Regions from separate parts of the Dickeya fangzhongdai genome, predicted to be linked through region 4. Evidence: predicted binding sites of a transcription regulator. Region 4 holds the regulator's gene; each other region holds the start of a gene.

Region 1 (3,175 bases), 2.3 Mb from region 4:
AATCCCTGTACCTTGATCGGCGACTTCAATGACCAGTTCCTGCTCACCATCGTGGATATACACTTCGACAGGATGGTAAGCCGGGGTACTGGCCAGTGTGGCTTCTACTGCATTATCGATTAAATTCCCAATAATTGACATCAACTCTGTTTCACTGAGGGACGCAGGGATGCCGCTGAGCTGGCAGCGCGGATCAAAACGCAGTTCGATGCCTTTTTCTCGGGCGCTGGCGTATTTACCCAGCAGCAGGCCGCAAAGCGCCGGGGAACAAAAGCGGCTGGAGATAAAATCCAGCACTACCTGCGCCCCTTCGGACTGCGCCTCAATGTAACGCACGGCTTCATCATAACGGCGTAAATGCAACAGCCCGGCCAGCGTGGCGGTCCAGTTCAGTTGTTCGTGCCGCAGAATGCGCAAGCTGTTGGCGTAGCGTTTCACCTGGCTGAGCTGCATGCTCAGGGTGTGGAGGTCGTTCTTGTCGCGAAAACTGATGACCCAACCTTGCAGTTCGTCCTCCAGCATAATGCGTACGCGGCTGGCGATAACCGTAATCTGGTTGAAGCGGCAGATCTCATCATGGGTATCGTTGACCCAGATGTCTTTATTGGAGAAAAACGGCACCGGCGCGATGACATCATCGATCGGTTTACCGCGTAACTGATATGAGGGCATGGTCAGACCAAGCAAATCTTTTGCCGCATGGTTGATCACCGCGATGTTACGCTGCTTGTCGATGGCGATCACGCCTTCATAAATGGACTCCAGCAACGCCTTTTGCTGCCTGACCAGCAACCGGATTTCCAGCGGCTCCAGCCCGAACATCTGCTTTTTCAGGTTACGGGAAAACCACCAGGAGAAAAAGAACAAGGCGACCAGCATGGCGACGATCGCCAGGCCGACATGGGCGACTTTACTGAATGTCAGGTTGTCGATGCGCTTTTTCAGATACCCCACCGAGACAATGCCGATAACCTGATCGCCTTCCATGATCGGCGCTTTACTGCGCAGCGAAATACCGATGGCGCCACGGCGCAGCGTGATGGTGCTTTGCCCTTCCAGCACCTCTTTGTTATCGCCGCCGATCATTTCGGTGCCGAGCAGCGAGGGTTCTTCCGAGTGATAAAGGTGGGTGGCGTTGCGATCGCCGATAACGATAAAGCTGGCGTCGCTGCGTGCTTTGATTTGGTCGACCAGGTCGTCGATGGTGGCGGTGTCGCCGTGTTTTACCGCCTCAACCAGTGAGGGAATAATCGCGATTTCACGCGCCTGAATCTGCGCCCGGCTGCCCAGTTCATCATAAAGTTGCTGGTCTACCGCCCGGTAATAGTAAAGCCCCGCGGTGATAAGCAGCAGAGAAAAAAAGATCATCAGGTAGATGAACAGCTTGAGATGGAACGGTAGCCTGACAGTCATAATGTGCTAATCACCGGTAAAGCGCGGAAACGAAGATGGCTAATTTATCATGAAAGGCGTACAAGAAAGGGTATAAAAAATAGTCTTGTGAAGCGCTCCGCGTAAATTGTGAAAATAGTATTCTTATTTCTGCATTTTTAAATAAAGCGTAAATTAAGCGTCACGGACAGAGGACATTTTAATTACTTTTTTTCAACATATAATTCCATCGACGGAATAGGTGCCATTCGCTTCATAAAAACCATAAAAACCACGAAAATAATCCTCGCTTGATGATCTTTTATTTTATTGATTTATAATCGAAAATTAATAAAAACCATAAAAACCATAAGCACCATTAAAACTCATTTTTTAATTTGAGGATTGTCACATAATAATTGGTGTTGAGCTCTTACTATGCCCGGGAAAATAACAAGGGGAGAAAGTTATGAGTACCACTGATGATTCTTATATCGTTGTAAAAGATGAGGCCTCTGGGAAGGTTTCATTAAAAGAAAAATGGTGGCATGTTCTGGATAACTATAAAATTGGTGTTATTCCAGTGCCGCTGTTTATCCTTGCCGGGCTATTGATTGCACTGGACTGCCTTGAAGGGAAACTGCCCAGCGATATCGTGGTGATGGTCGCCACGCTGGCGTTCTTCGGTTTTGCCTGTGGTGAGTTCGGTAAGCGTTTGCCGCTTATCGGCAAAATGGGTGCGGCGGCTATCTGCGCCACCTTTATTCCGTCTGCGCTGGTGTATTACGGCCTGCTGCCGCAGGTAGTTGTAGACTCCACCACCAAATTCTATAAATCCACCAACATTCTGTATCTGTATATCTGCTGCATTATCGTCGGCAGCATCATGAGCATGAACCGGCAGACGCTGATTCAGGGCTTCCTGCGTATTTTTTTCCCCATGCTGTGCGGTGAAATAGTGGGCATGATTGTCGGTATGGGCGTCGGCATTATGCTGGGGATGGACCCGTTCCAGATCTTCTTCTTCCTGGTGCTGCCGATCATGGCTGGCGGCGTGGGTGAAGGGGCGATTCCGCTTTCTATCGGTTACGCCACGCTGCTGCACATGGAACAGGGCGTCGCGCTGGGCCGTATCCTGCCAATCGTCATGCTGGGCAGCCTGACCGCTATCGTTCTTGCCGGTGTACTGAATCAACTGGGTAAACGTTATCCGCACCTGACCGGTGAAGGCGACCTGATGCCGAACAAGGCAAACGGCACCGAACAGGCTCCGGCCACACTCACCAGCACGCTGAGCGGCAAAATGGACCCGGCCAATCTGGCTGCGGGCGCTCTGCTGGCTATCTTGCTGTACATGATCGGTATGCTGGGCTACAAGCTGATTGGTCTGCCGGCCCCGGTAGGCATGCTGTTCGCCGCGGTGATCGTGAAACTGCTCAATGGTGCGTCTCCGCGTCTGCTGGAAGGCTCCCAGGTGGTTTACAAATTCTTCCAGACGTCTGTGACCTATCCGATTCTGTTCGCCGTTGGTGTGGCGATCACGCCGTGGGAAGAACTGGTGCACGCGTTCACCATTACCAACCTGCTGGTGATTGTTTCCACCGTGGTAGCGCTGGTTACCACCGGTTTCTTCGTCGGCAAGAAAATCGGTATGCATCCGATTGATGTTGCCATCATCTCCTGCTGCCAGAGCGGGCAGGGCGGTACCGGCGACGTGGCTATTCTCACCGCCGGCAACCGTATGGTGCTGATGCCATTCGCTCAGATTGCTACCCGTATTGGTGGGGCAATCAACGTCTCCGTG
Region 2 (3,175 bases), 2.4 Mb from region 4:
CGCTTGTTATGAACGCCTTTTATGAACGAAAAAGATGGAACTCAAATGCGGGAATGCACCAGCCGCACGTTGCGGTAAACGCTGAGCAGGGTGGCGAACAACGCCGCCAGCACCAGCGGCGCGCCGACATAACCGATTTTGTCCATCCCCAGATGCAGGCTGACCTGACTGCCCAGCAGCGCGCCGCCGCCGATGCCGAGGTTGAACAGCCCGGAGAAAATCGACATGGCGACATCGCTGGCGTCAGGCGCGAGCGACAGTACTTTGGCCTGCATTGCCAGCCCGATGGACATCATCGCCAGCCCCCACACCAGACACAGCAGCGTCAGGCCGAACGGATAACCGGACAGCGGCATCAGCAGCGTCAGACAGGCCAGCAGCAGCAACATGGCGGTCACCAGAAAGCCAATCGGGAAGCGCTCGCTGTAACGGCTATAGAGCATACTGCCCACGATCCCGGCGCAGCCGAACAACAGCAAAATCAGGGTAGTGAAGTTTTCCGGCAGACCGGCCACCGTCTGGATAAACGGTTCGATATAGCTGTAGGCGGTGAAATGCGCGGTCACCACCACCACGGTCAGCAGGTAGATGCCGACCAGCGCCGGGCGGCGGAACAGCTTCGGCACGCTGGACAGCGAGCCGGAATGTTCGCTTGGCAGCAGCGGCAGCAAGCGCGCCAGCATGATCATGGCGACCGTGGCGCCGGCGGCAATGGTCAGGAAGGTCACACGCCAGCCGAGATACTGACCAATCACCCTTCCTAGCGGTAGCCCCAGCACCATCGCCAGCGACGACCCGGTGGCGATCAGCCCCAGTGCCTGCGCGCGTTTGCCGGGAGGCGCCATGCGAATCGCCAGCGAGGCGGTAATCGACCAGAATACCGAGTGCGCCAGCGCCACACCGGCGCGGGAAATGACCAGCACGGTAAAGTTCCAGGCCACGGCAGACAACAGGTGGCTGACGATAAACAGGCTAAACAGGCCGATCAGCAATTTACGACGCTCAATACCGCTGGTCAGCAACATGCAGATCAGCGAAGCCACCGCCACAATCCAGGCATAAATAGTAATCATCAGACCGACATCTTCGGTTTTCATGGCAAAGGTGTTGGCGATGTCGCTCAGCAGCCCCACTGGAATAAATTCCGTGGTGTTGAAGATGAACGCGGCCACAGCCAGCGTCACCACGCGTAACCAGGCGGTGGAGCGTGAGGGGGAAGCGGATGTCATAGTCAGGTTCCAGTCGGGTATTACAAATTGCGAACGGCCTATTGTAGTCAATCGTGGGTTAAAATGCGATTACGATCACATTTCAATCAGGGGACGCCGCGCCTGAATCGTGGCTCGGCGCGCTGCTTTCGACGGCCGTTTGGCGTCCGTGCCGATAGCAGGCATCGTTGCGAAGACCGCCTAATATTATTGTAGATAGAATTATGCCGCCAATAATTGACGTTCAAAATTATGCGACATAATGAATATTATTATTTTGTTGTATTTGCTTATTTTAAATAAGCTACATAAAGAAATATTATTTGTTTTCTTTGGTGTTTGGCTATTGTGACGCAACGAAAATATTAATTATGAATATTCTTTGTATGCGAATATATGACGATTTTATTACGCTTTACATTTTCCAAATGAATGCCGGGGATTTTGCTTTTGGCAGGGGTTTATAACTTCTGAATAGCCGTCTTGTTATTTTTTTTGTGGGGTTTTTACTATTTGTTATGCCTAACCATAGAAAAATAAACTGGTATGCCTAAGAATTACCCTGGTAATTGTTTTATTTTACAGAGTGGTAACATGCATAAGGTGGAATAGCTTTTTATAATGATGCATGAAATTGCGGTTGCAAAAGAAAAACAGGTGTGAGAACTTTATCACAAGCTTCGATGAGGGAACAGCAATGAGCGTATATATTAATGCGGTGGAAACCTATTTGCCTGGCCCGATTATTAGTAATCAGGAGTTGGGAAATAAAATCGGATTTAAACCTGAGTTAATTAAAAAGCTTTTCGGGAATACCGGTCGGCATTTTGCCGTTAATATGAATACCGGTAAACCTATCGCGTCGTCAGCGGAATTAATTACCATCGTAATCAAGAAACTCCTTTCCAGTTCCGGCATAAGTAAAGAACGCATCGATTTTATTATCGTAGCGTCCGCTACGCCTGATACGCTGTTGCCAAGTAGTGTAAATCAGGCGTGTCATGCCATGGGGTTTCGGCAGATAGAAACCTACCAGATTGTTTCGGGGTGTTCCGGCGCGGTACAGGCGCTCAAGCTGGCTCGTGAGCTGGTGGCGGCGCCGGACAATGGCCTGGACAACGGCCTGGTCATCGGGGTTGAGACAGCTTATAAATTCCTGGATATCTTTGATGAACATGCCGGTAAGAAAGAAACGAAAGAACTGGTGAATTATACGCTGTTTGGCGACGGTGTCGGTGGATGCCTGCTCTCCAATCAGTCATCCGCATCCAGTATTGAGATTGAACATATTTCTTTTAAATATCTGGGTGTTGATGAAGTGGTTGGGCAATTGGCAAATTGGCGTGGCACCCGTAATGATATTGATTATGGCGCTTTGCTGAATGAAGAATATAAATTGATTGAGAAACTGGTGCCGGGTATTACCCAGGATACGATCAATGCATTAACGGATAAATTAGGCGGGCGTCCGGACTGGCTGCTGCCGCCGCAACTTTCCGGTTCGATGCTGGAGAAAATTTTGTCCGATATCGGTTATACGGCAGATGAAGTATTCAGCCTGGTGGATGAAATCGGTAATACCGCTAATGCTGCGTTATTTTTTCAGATAAAAGAATTCAGCGATATCTCTCTTGCCAATGAATGCGCCATCGGTATTTCTGTTGAGTCATCGCGTTGGCTGGCGGGTGGTCTGATTCTGCGAAACAGGAAAGGCCTTTTATAGCATCATGTAAAAAGACCTTTTATCTATACCCGTCATACTTCAAGTTGCAGGCGCGTTGGCTTTATTACTCGGCCCATCCTTGGGCCTCGCCCCTGCGGGGCTGAGGTAAACCGCGTTCAACGCTGCTTCCGGCAGCGTTGTCGCTTACCCCAGTCACTTGACTTCAGTAAGCTCCTGGGGATTCGCTGCGTCGCCGCCTTCCCGCAATTCGAATTATTTCGGGTATCTATCCGAAATAATTCGA
Region 3 (3,175 bases), 1.5 Mb from region 4:
CCCGGTCACCTGCTGGCTACTGTATTTCACCAGCAGCGCCTGCACCGCCGGCATCAGCGCGCCGTCGGCGAAACCCAGCGCGAAGCGCAGGATGCCGAGCTGGACCGAACTTTGCACCGCCGACATCAGGAAGAACAGCAGCGCACACAGAAACAGCGCCACGATCAGCACTCTCTGAGAGCCGATGCGATCGCCGAGGCGTCCGAGGCGCGGCGCGGACAACAGCGCAGAGACGCCGGGCACGGCGGCGATGACGCCGCTGATAAACGCGATGTTTTCGATGTCGGGAGAGAGGTCGCGGATAAACAGCGTCAGTATCGGACTGATGGAACCGTTCGCCATCTGGATCATCATGGTGGTGAAGCACAGGCTGACAATCAGCAGCGGATAAGGCAGCGAGGCGAACACCGCCCGGCCGCTGAGCTGCGCTTTTTTGCTGACGGTAATGGCGTTTTCACGGATGGCGAACAACGTAATGAGAAAGCAGATAAACAGCATGGCGGAGGTGACGAAAAACACCATGCGCAGACCGATGGTATCGGCCATGAAGCCGCCGAGCAGCGGACCGATCAGCACCCCCGCCACCTGCCCGGTGGACAGCGTACCGAGCGCCCAGCCGCTGCGGCTGCGCGGCACTTGCGAGGCAATCAGCGCCATAGCGTTGGGAATGTAGCCGGAGGTCAGCCCCATCAGCGCGCGCAGAATAAACAGTTGCCAGACGTTGGTGGCCATGCCCTGCAGCCCCATGACCAGCGACATGCCGAGCGCGGCGCGCAGCAGCATCAACTTACGGCCTTTGCGGTCGGCCAGGCTGCCCCACAGCGGCGCGACAATCGCCGAAATCAGAAACGAGGAGCTGAATACCAGCCCGGACCAGAGATTGAGCGCGGTGTGATCGCTCACGCCCAGATGTTCGATGTAGAGCGGCAGGAACGGCAGTATCTGGCTCATGGCCATGCCGGTAAAAAAACATCCCAGCCAGGCGGAGAAAAGGTTGAGTTTCCAGGTTTCCATAGGGCAGGTTTTTACGTCGTCAGTGAAAGGCCGGGTCGCTCCCGCGCCAGTGCCACGCTGAATTACGCGACATCGCTAGTATGGCCGCTTTTGTCTTAGCCGGGAAATAATTTTATATATCAAAGAATAATCCAACCCCGGCCATTGAGGTGTTTTTGGTTGCAAGGACATGATGTTAATTCAGCCAGTTGAACGGGGCGTGTTATCCGGCTGGATTGGAAAAGCAAAACGCTATTCTGAATTTTTTGTGATTTGAATCACAAAAGTGTTGCGTCCGAATTCAACAAAACGTACAATCTTTTACCAGAAAGTTCACAAATCATTCATTAACCAAGGTGATCAACGTGCGTAAATTCCTGAAAAAACTTCTGGTCGCTTACATCAATGCTTACAAAGACATCCCGCCGGGTGCCATGCATTAATTGCCCTGAGCAGATCAAAATTAATAAGAAGGCCGCTATGACAGCGGCCTTTTTCATGTCCTCGTTTTTTGCTTCGTCGGTTTTATTTCAACTCACGTGTGTAACGACTCATCGTTTTAGCGAATCATAGCCCGAACGAATCATAGTATTTACAAATCATAGCCTTAACGACTCAGCGCCTGCGCTATCGCCTCACCCAGCGCGGTCGTATTGCCGCTGCCGCCGAGATCCCGCGTCAGCGGCGCCTTTTCCGGCCCCTGTTCCAGCACGCGTTCAATGGCGCTGAGCACCGCCGCGCCGGCGTCGTCATGGCCGAGGTGCTCCAGCATCATCGCCCCGCACCAGATTTGGCCGATCGGGTTGGCGATGCCTTTGCCGGCGATATCCGGCGCTGAGCCGTGTACCGGTTCAAACAGACTGGGGAAGGTGCGATCCGGATTGATGTTGGCCGACGGCGCGATGCCGATGGTACCGGTACAGGCCGGGCCGAGGTCGGACAGAATATCGCCGAACAGGTTGCTGGCGACTACCACGTCAAACCAGTCCGGGTGCAGCACGAAGTTGGCGGTAAGAATATCGATGTGATATTTGTCCACCTTTACCTCCGGATAGCGCGTGCCCATTTCGGCGACGCGGCTGTCCCAGTACGGCATGGTGATGGCGATGCCGTTGGATTTGGTGGCTGAGGTCAGATGCTTTTTCGGGCGTTTCATCGCCAGCTCGTAGGCGAACTTAAGGATGCGATCGACGCCGACGCGGGTCATCACCGTTTCCTGAATCACCACTTCGCGCTCGGTGCCGGCGAACATGGCGCCGCCCACGCTGGAATACTCGCCTTCGGTGTTTTCGCGCACGATGTAGAAGTCGATATCACCGGGTTGACGCCCGGCCAGCGGCGCTTTCACTCCCGGCATCAGGCGGCAGGGGCGCAGGTTGACGTATTGGTCGAATTCACGGCGGAACAGCAGCAGCGATTGCCACAGCGACACGTGATCCGGCACGACGTCCGGCCAGCCGACCGCGCCGAAGTAAATCGCGTCGAAGCCCTTCAGCAGTGAGAACCAGTTATCCGGCATCATCTTGCCGTGCTGGCGGTAGTAATCGGCGCTGGCGAAATCAAACCATTCCCACTCCAGCTGGATATCAAACAGTTCGGCGGCGCGGGCGATCACCCGTACCCCTTCCGGCATCACTTCTTTGCCGATGCCGTCGCCGGGGATGACGGCAATGCGGTAACGCGGTTGAGACATGGCAACTCCTGAACGGTTTTTCTGATCGATTGCACTTGGGTAACAGAGAGTGTATTTACTCTGTTCGATGTAAACAATTTCGCTTCCGGTAAAGGCATTGTTGAATAAAAGAGAAGAATGAATGAGTGCAATCGACGATTTGCTGTTCTTCAGCCGCATCGCCGCGCTCGGCAGCCTGACGGCGGTGGCGCGCGAGAGCGGGCTGTCGCTGCCGGCCGTCAGCAAACGCTTGACGCAGTTGGAGCAACGGCTGGGAGTTCAGTTGATCAGGCGTACCACCCGGCGGCTGGATTTGACGCCGGAGGGGCAGTTGTACGCCGACGGCGCGTTGCCGATTCTGCATGAAATCGAGGAACTGGAAAGTCAGGTACGCCGCAACCAGCTCACGCTGCGCGGGCGGTTGACCGTCAACGCGTCGTTCGGTTTCGGCCGTCGCCATATCGCGCCGCTGATTTCCGCTTTCGCCCGCCAGCACGGCGAGCTGGAAGT
Region 4 (3,175 bases):
GCGCAGCATGTCGACCTGCTGGTCGGCGTGGTGCCGATCGTCAACCTGGAGTGGATTCAAAAGCTGGTGCGCGATATCAACGAGCGCGGTCACTCCCGCGAAGCGGTAATGGATTCCGTCGTACGTTCGATGGAAGATTACATCACCCACATCACTCCGCAGTTTTCCCGCACGCATATCAACTTTCAGCGCGTGCCGACGGTGGACACCTCCAACCCGTTTGCCGCCAAAGCCATTCCGTCGATGGACGAAAGTTTTGTGGTCATCCACTTTCAGGGGCTGGACCACATTGATTATCCCTACCTGCTGGCGATGCTGCAGGGTTCGTTCATTTCCCACATCAACACGCTGGTGGTGCCGGGCGGCAAAATGGGGCTGGCGATGGAGTTGATCATGATGCCGCTGGTGCAGCGGTTAGTAGAAGGTAATCATATTGATTAAGCGACGCGGCGGGCGGTGAAGTTAGCCGCCGCGTGCAGGCAATTCAGTCGAGCGCGATCACTTCATGGCTGTGGGTAATCGTCACCGCCTTCTCCAGCATCAGCGCCACGGAGCAGTATTTCTCCGCCGACAGCGACACCGCGCGCTCTACCGCCTTGTCGTTCAGCCCCTTGCCGGTAACGATAAAGTGCAGGTTGATGGCGGTGAACAGGCGCGGCGCTTCCGCACGGCGTTCAGAGGTCAGACGCACTTCGCAGTCCGCCACATCATGACGGCCTTTCTGCAGGATAGACACCACATCAATGGCGCTGCACCCGCCTGCCGCCATCAGCACCATTTCCATCGGGCTGGGGGCTTTATCGCCGGCGTTACCGTCCATCAGCAACTGATGTCCGGACGCGGATTCGCCAAGAAACGTTAACCCTTCAACCCATTTCACCCGAGCCTGCATAAGTTTGCCCTCAATCAATTATTTTTGAAATTTTACACCGCTTATGTACAAAAAAGCCTGATAATCAGAGCTTAATCATGCTGAAGCGAGACAACACAAGACACTACACTCAACCTGTGTTACAAACGAAGAAGTAAACCGGTGTATGTTGAGCCTCTGCAAGACCCGCAGCCGGCTTACTGGCGTCATCCGATAGACAGCCTCAGTATATTTATTCCCTGACGTCATTCCGCCAGGACGGAATTGAATTATAACTATGTTATCACGCCGTACAGGGAACTCTGAGCCCTGTGATTTGCGCAGTGAATTACAACAGAGGATAACAGCGAATGGTTCTCGGCAAACCGCAAACAGACCCGACTCTCGAATGGTTCCTTTCTCATTGCCACATTCACAAGTACCCATCGAAGAGCACTCTGATTCATCAGGGTGAAAAAGCAGAGACGCTTTACTACATCGTGAAAGGCTCGGTTGCCGTGCTGATCAAGGATGAAGAAGGCAAGGAAATGATTCTTTCTTATCTGAATCAGGGCGATTTTATCGGCGAACTTGGCTTGTTCGAAGATGGGCAGGAACGCAGTGCGTGGGTCCGGGCGAAGACTGCCTGCGAAGTCGCTGAGATTTCCTATAAAAAATTCCGCCAGCTGATTCAGGTCAACCCGGATATTCTGATGCGGTTGTCCTCGCAGATGGCGCGCCGCCTGCAGGTGACCTCGCAGAAAGTCGGCAACCTGGCGTTCCTCGACGTTACCGGTCGTATCGCGCAAACCCTGCTCAACCTGGCCAAGCAGCCGGACGCCATGACCCACCCGGACGGCATGCAGATCAAGATCACCCGACAGGAGATCGGCCAGATTGTCGGCTGTTCCCGCGAAACCGTCGGTCGTATCCTGAAAATGCTGGAAGATCAGAACCTGATTTCCGCCCACGGTAAAACCATCGTGGTGTACGGCACCCGCTGATTATCATCCACCGGATCAACATCAGCCGGATCAAAAAGAGCGTGCCCAGGCACGCTCTTGTCGTTTTAGTGGAAAGAAAAACCGCGGCTTACGCGCCTTTCACCACCCGCTCCACTGCTTTTCCGAACAGCGCCATGCCTTGATCGATCTCTTCCGGGGTAATCACCAGCGACGGCACGAAGCGAATCACGTCCGGCCCCGCCACCAGAACCATCAACCCCAGATCCGCCGATGCCGCCAGGAAATCCCGGGCGCGGCCATGCCAGGCCGGTTTCAGCTGCGCGCCCAGCAGCAGCCCCATGCCGCGGATTTCGTCGAAAATATCGTACTGCGCGTTGATACTCTCCAGCGCGGACACAAAGCGCGCATGGCGATCCACCACTCCGGACAACACTTCCGGCGTATTGATCACATCCAGCGCCGCTTCCGCCACGGCGCAGGCCAACGGATTGCCGCCGTAAGTCGTGCCGTGGGTGCCGACCGCCATTACCGACGCGATCTCTTCCGTAGTCAGCATCGCGCTGATCGGGAAACCGCCGCCCAGCGCTTTGGCGGTGGTCAGAATGTCCGGCGTGATGCCGTAATGCATATAAGAGAACAGCTTGCCGCTGCGGCCCATGCCGCACTGCACTTCATCAAACACCAGCAGCGCCTGATACTGGTCGCACAGCTCGCGAACCCCTTTGAGAAACGCCGGCGTGGCAGGCGTGATGCCGCCTTCGCCCTGAATCGGTTCCAGTACCACCGCGCAGGTGTGGTCATCCATCACCGCTTTTACCGCATCCAGATCGTTAAACGGCACGTGCACGATGTCCGCCGGTTTCGGGCCGAAACCATCGGCGTATTTCGGCTGGCCGCCGACGGAAACGGTGAACAGCGTACGACCGTGGAACGACTGATAAAACGAAATGATCTTGGTTTTGTACGGGCTGTGGCGGGTAATGGCGTAATGACGAGCCAGCTTGAATGCCGCTTCGTTGGCTTCCGCGCCGGAGTTGGCGAAAAAGACGCGGTCGGCAAAGGTCGCATTAATCAGTTTGGTGGCCAAACGCAGCGCCGGTTCGTTAGTGAACACGTTGCTGGTGTGCCACAGGGTTTCGCCCTGCTCTTTCAACGCCGCCACCAGCGCCGGATGGCAGTGCCCCAGCGCCGTCACCGCGATGCCGCCGGAGAAATCGATATATTCCTTGCCCTGCTGATCCCAGACACGGCTCCCTTTGCCTTTTACCGGCACAAACTGCGCGGGTGCATAAACCGGAAGAATTACCTTATCGTAAGTATCCCGTGTTACTGCTGCTTTCTCTGTCGCCATTTGCTGCCC

What was found. Region 4 encodes CRP, which controls carbon source genes, mostly activating them, when cyclic AMP is high. Its sites were predicted from a motif close to ATGTGANNNNNNTCACAT; they were not measured.
Region 1: a site for CRP is predicted at 1,768-1,785, ahead of CVE23_RS10160 (2-hydroxycarboxylate transporter family protein). Genes of this name have one in related genera too.
Region 2: a site for CRP is predicted at 1,293-1,310, ahead of CVE23_RS09665 (sugar transporter). Genes of this name have one in related genera too.
Region 3: a site for CRP is predicted at 1,260-1,277, ahead of azuC (stress response protein AzuC). Genes of this name have one in related genera too.

Annotation. Positions count from the first base shown of each region.
Region 1 covers NZ_CP025003.1:2,248,177-2,251,351, forward strand. The annotation lists gene CVE23_RS10155 (ATP-binding protein) at 1-1,413, opposite strand, end outside; gene CVE23_RS10160 (2-hydroxycarboxylate transporter family protein) at 1,841-3,175, shown strand, end outside.
Region 2 covers NZ_CP025003.1:2,130,793-2,133,967, forward strand. The annotation lists gene CVE23_RS09665 (sugar transporter) at 42-1,229, opposite strand; gene CVE23_RS09670 (beta-ketoacyl-[acyl-carrier-protein] synthase family protein) at 1,906-2,931, shown strand.
Region 3 covers NZ_CP025003.1:1,017,426-1,020,600, forward strand. The annotation lists gene CVE23_RS04785 (multidrug efflux MFS transporter) at 1-1,014, opposite strand, end outside; gene azuC (stress response protein AzuC) at 1,359-1,436, shown strand; gene CVE23_RS04790 (tartrate dehydrogenase) at 1,601-2,686, opposite strand; gene CVE23_RS04795 (LysR family transcriptional regulator) at 2,808-3,175, shown strand, end outside.
Region 4 covers NZ_CP025003.1:4,541,387-4,544,561, forward strand. The annotation lists gene CVE23_RS20405 (phosphoribulokinase) at 1-441, shown strand, start outside; gene CVE23_RS20410 (OsmC family protein) at 485-892, opposite strand; gene crp (cAMP-activated global transcriptional regulator CRP) at 1,222-1,854, shown strand; gene argD (bifunctional acetylornithine/succinyldiaminopimelate transaminase) at 1,943-3,166, opposite strand.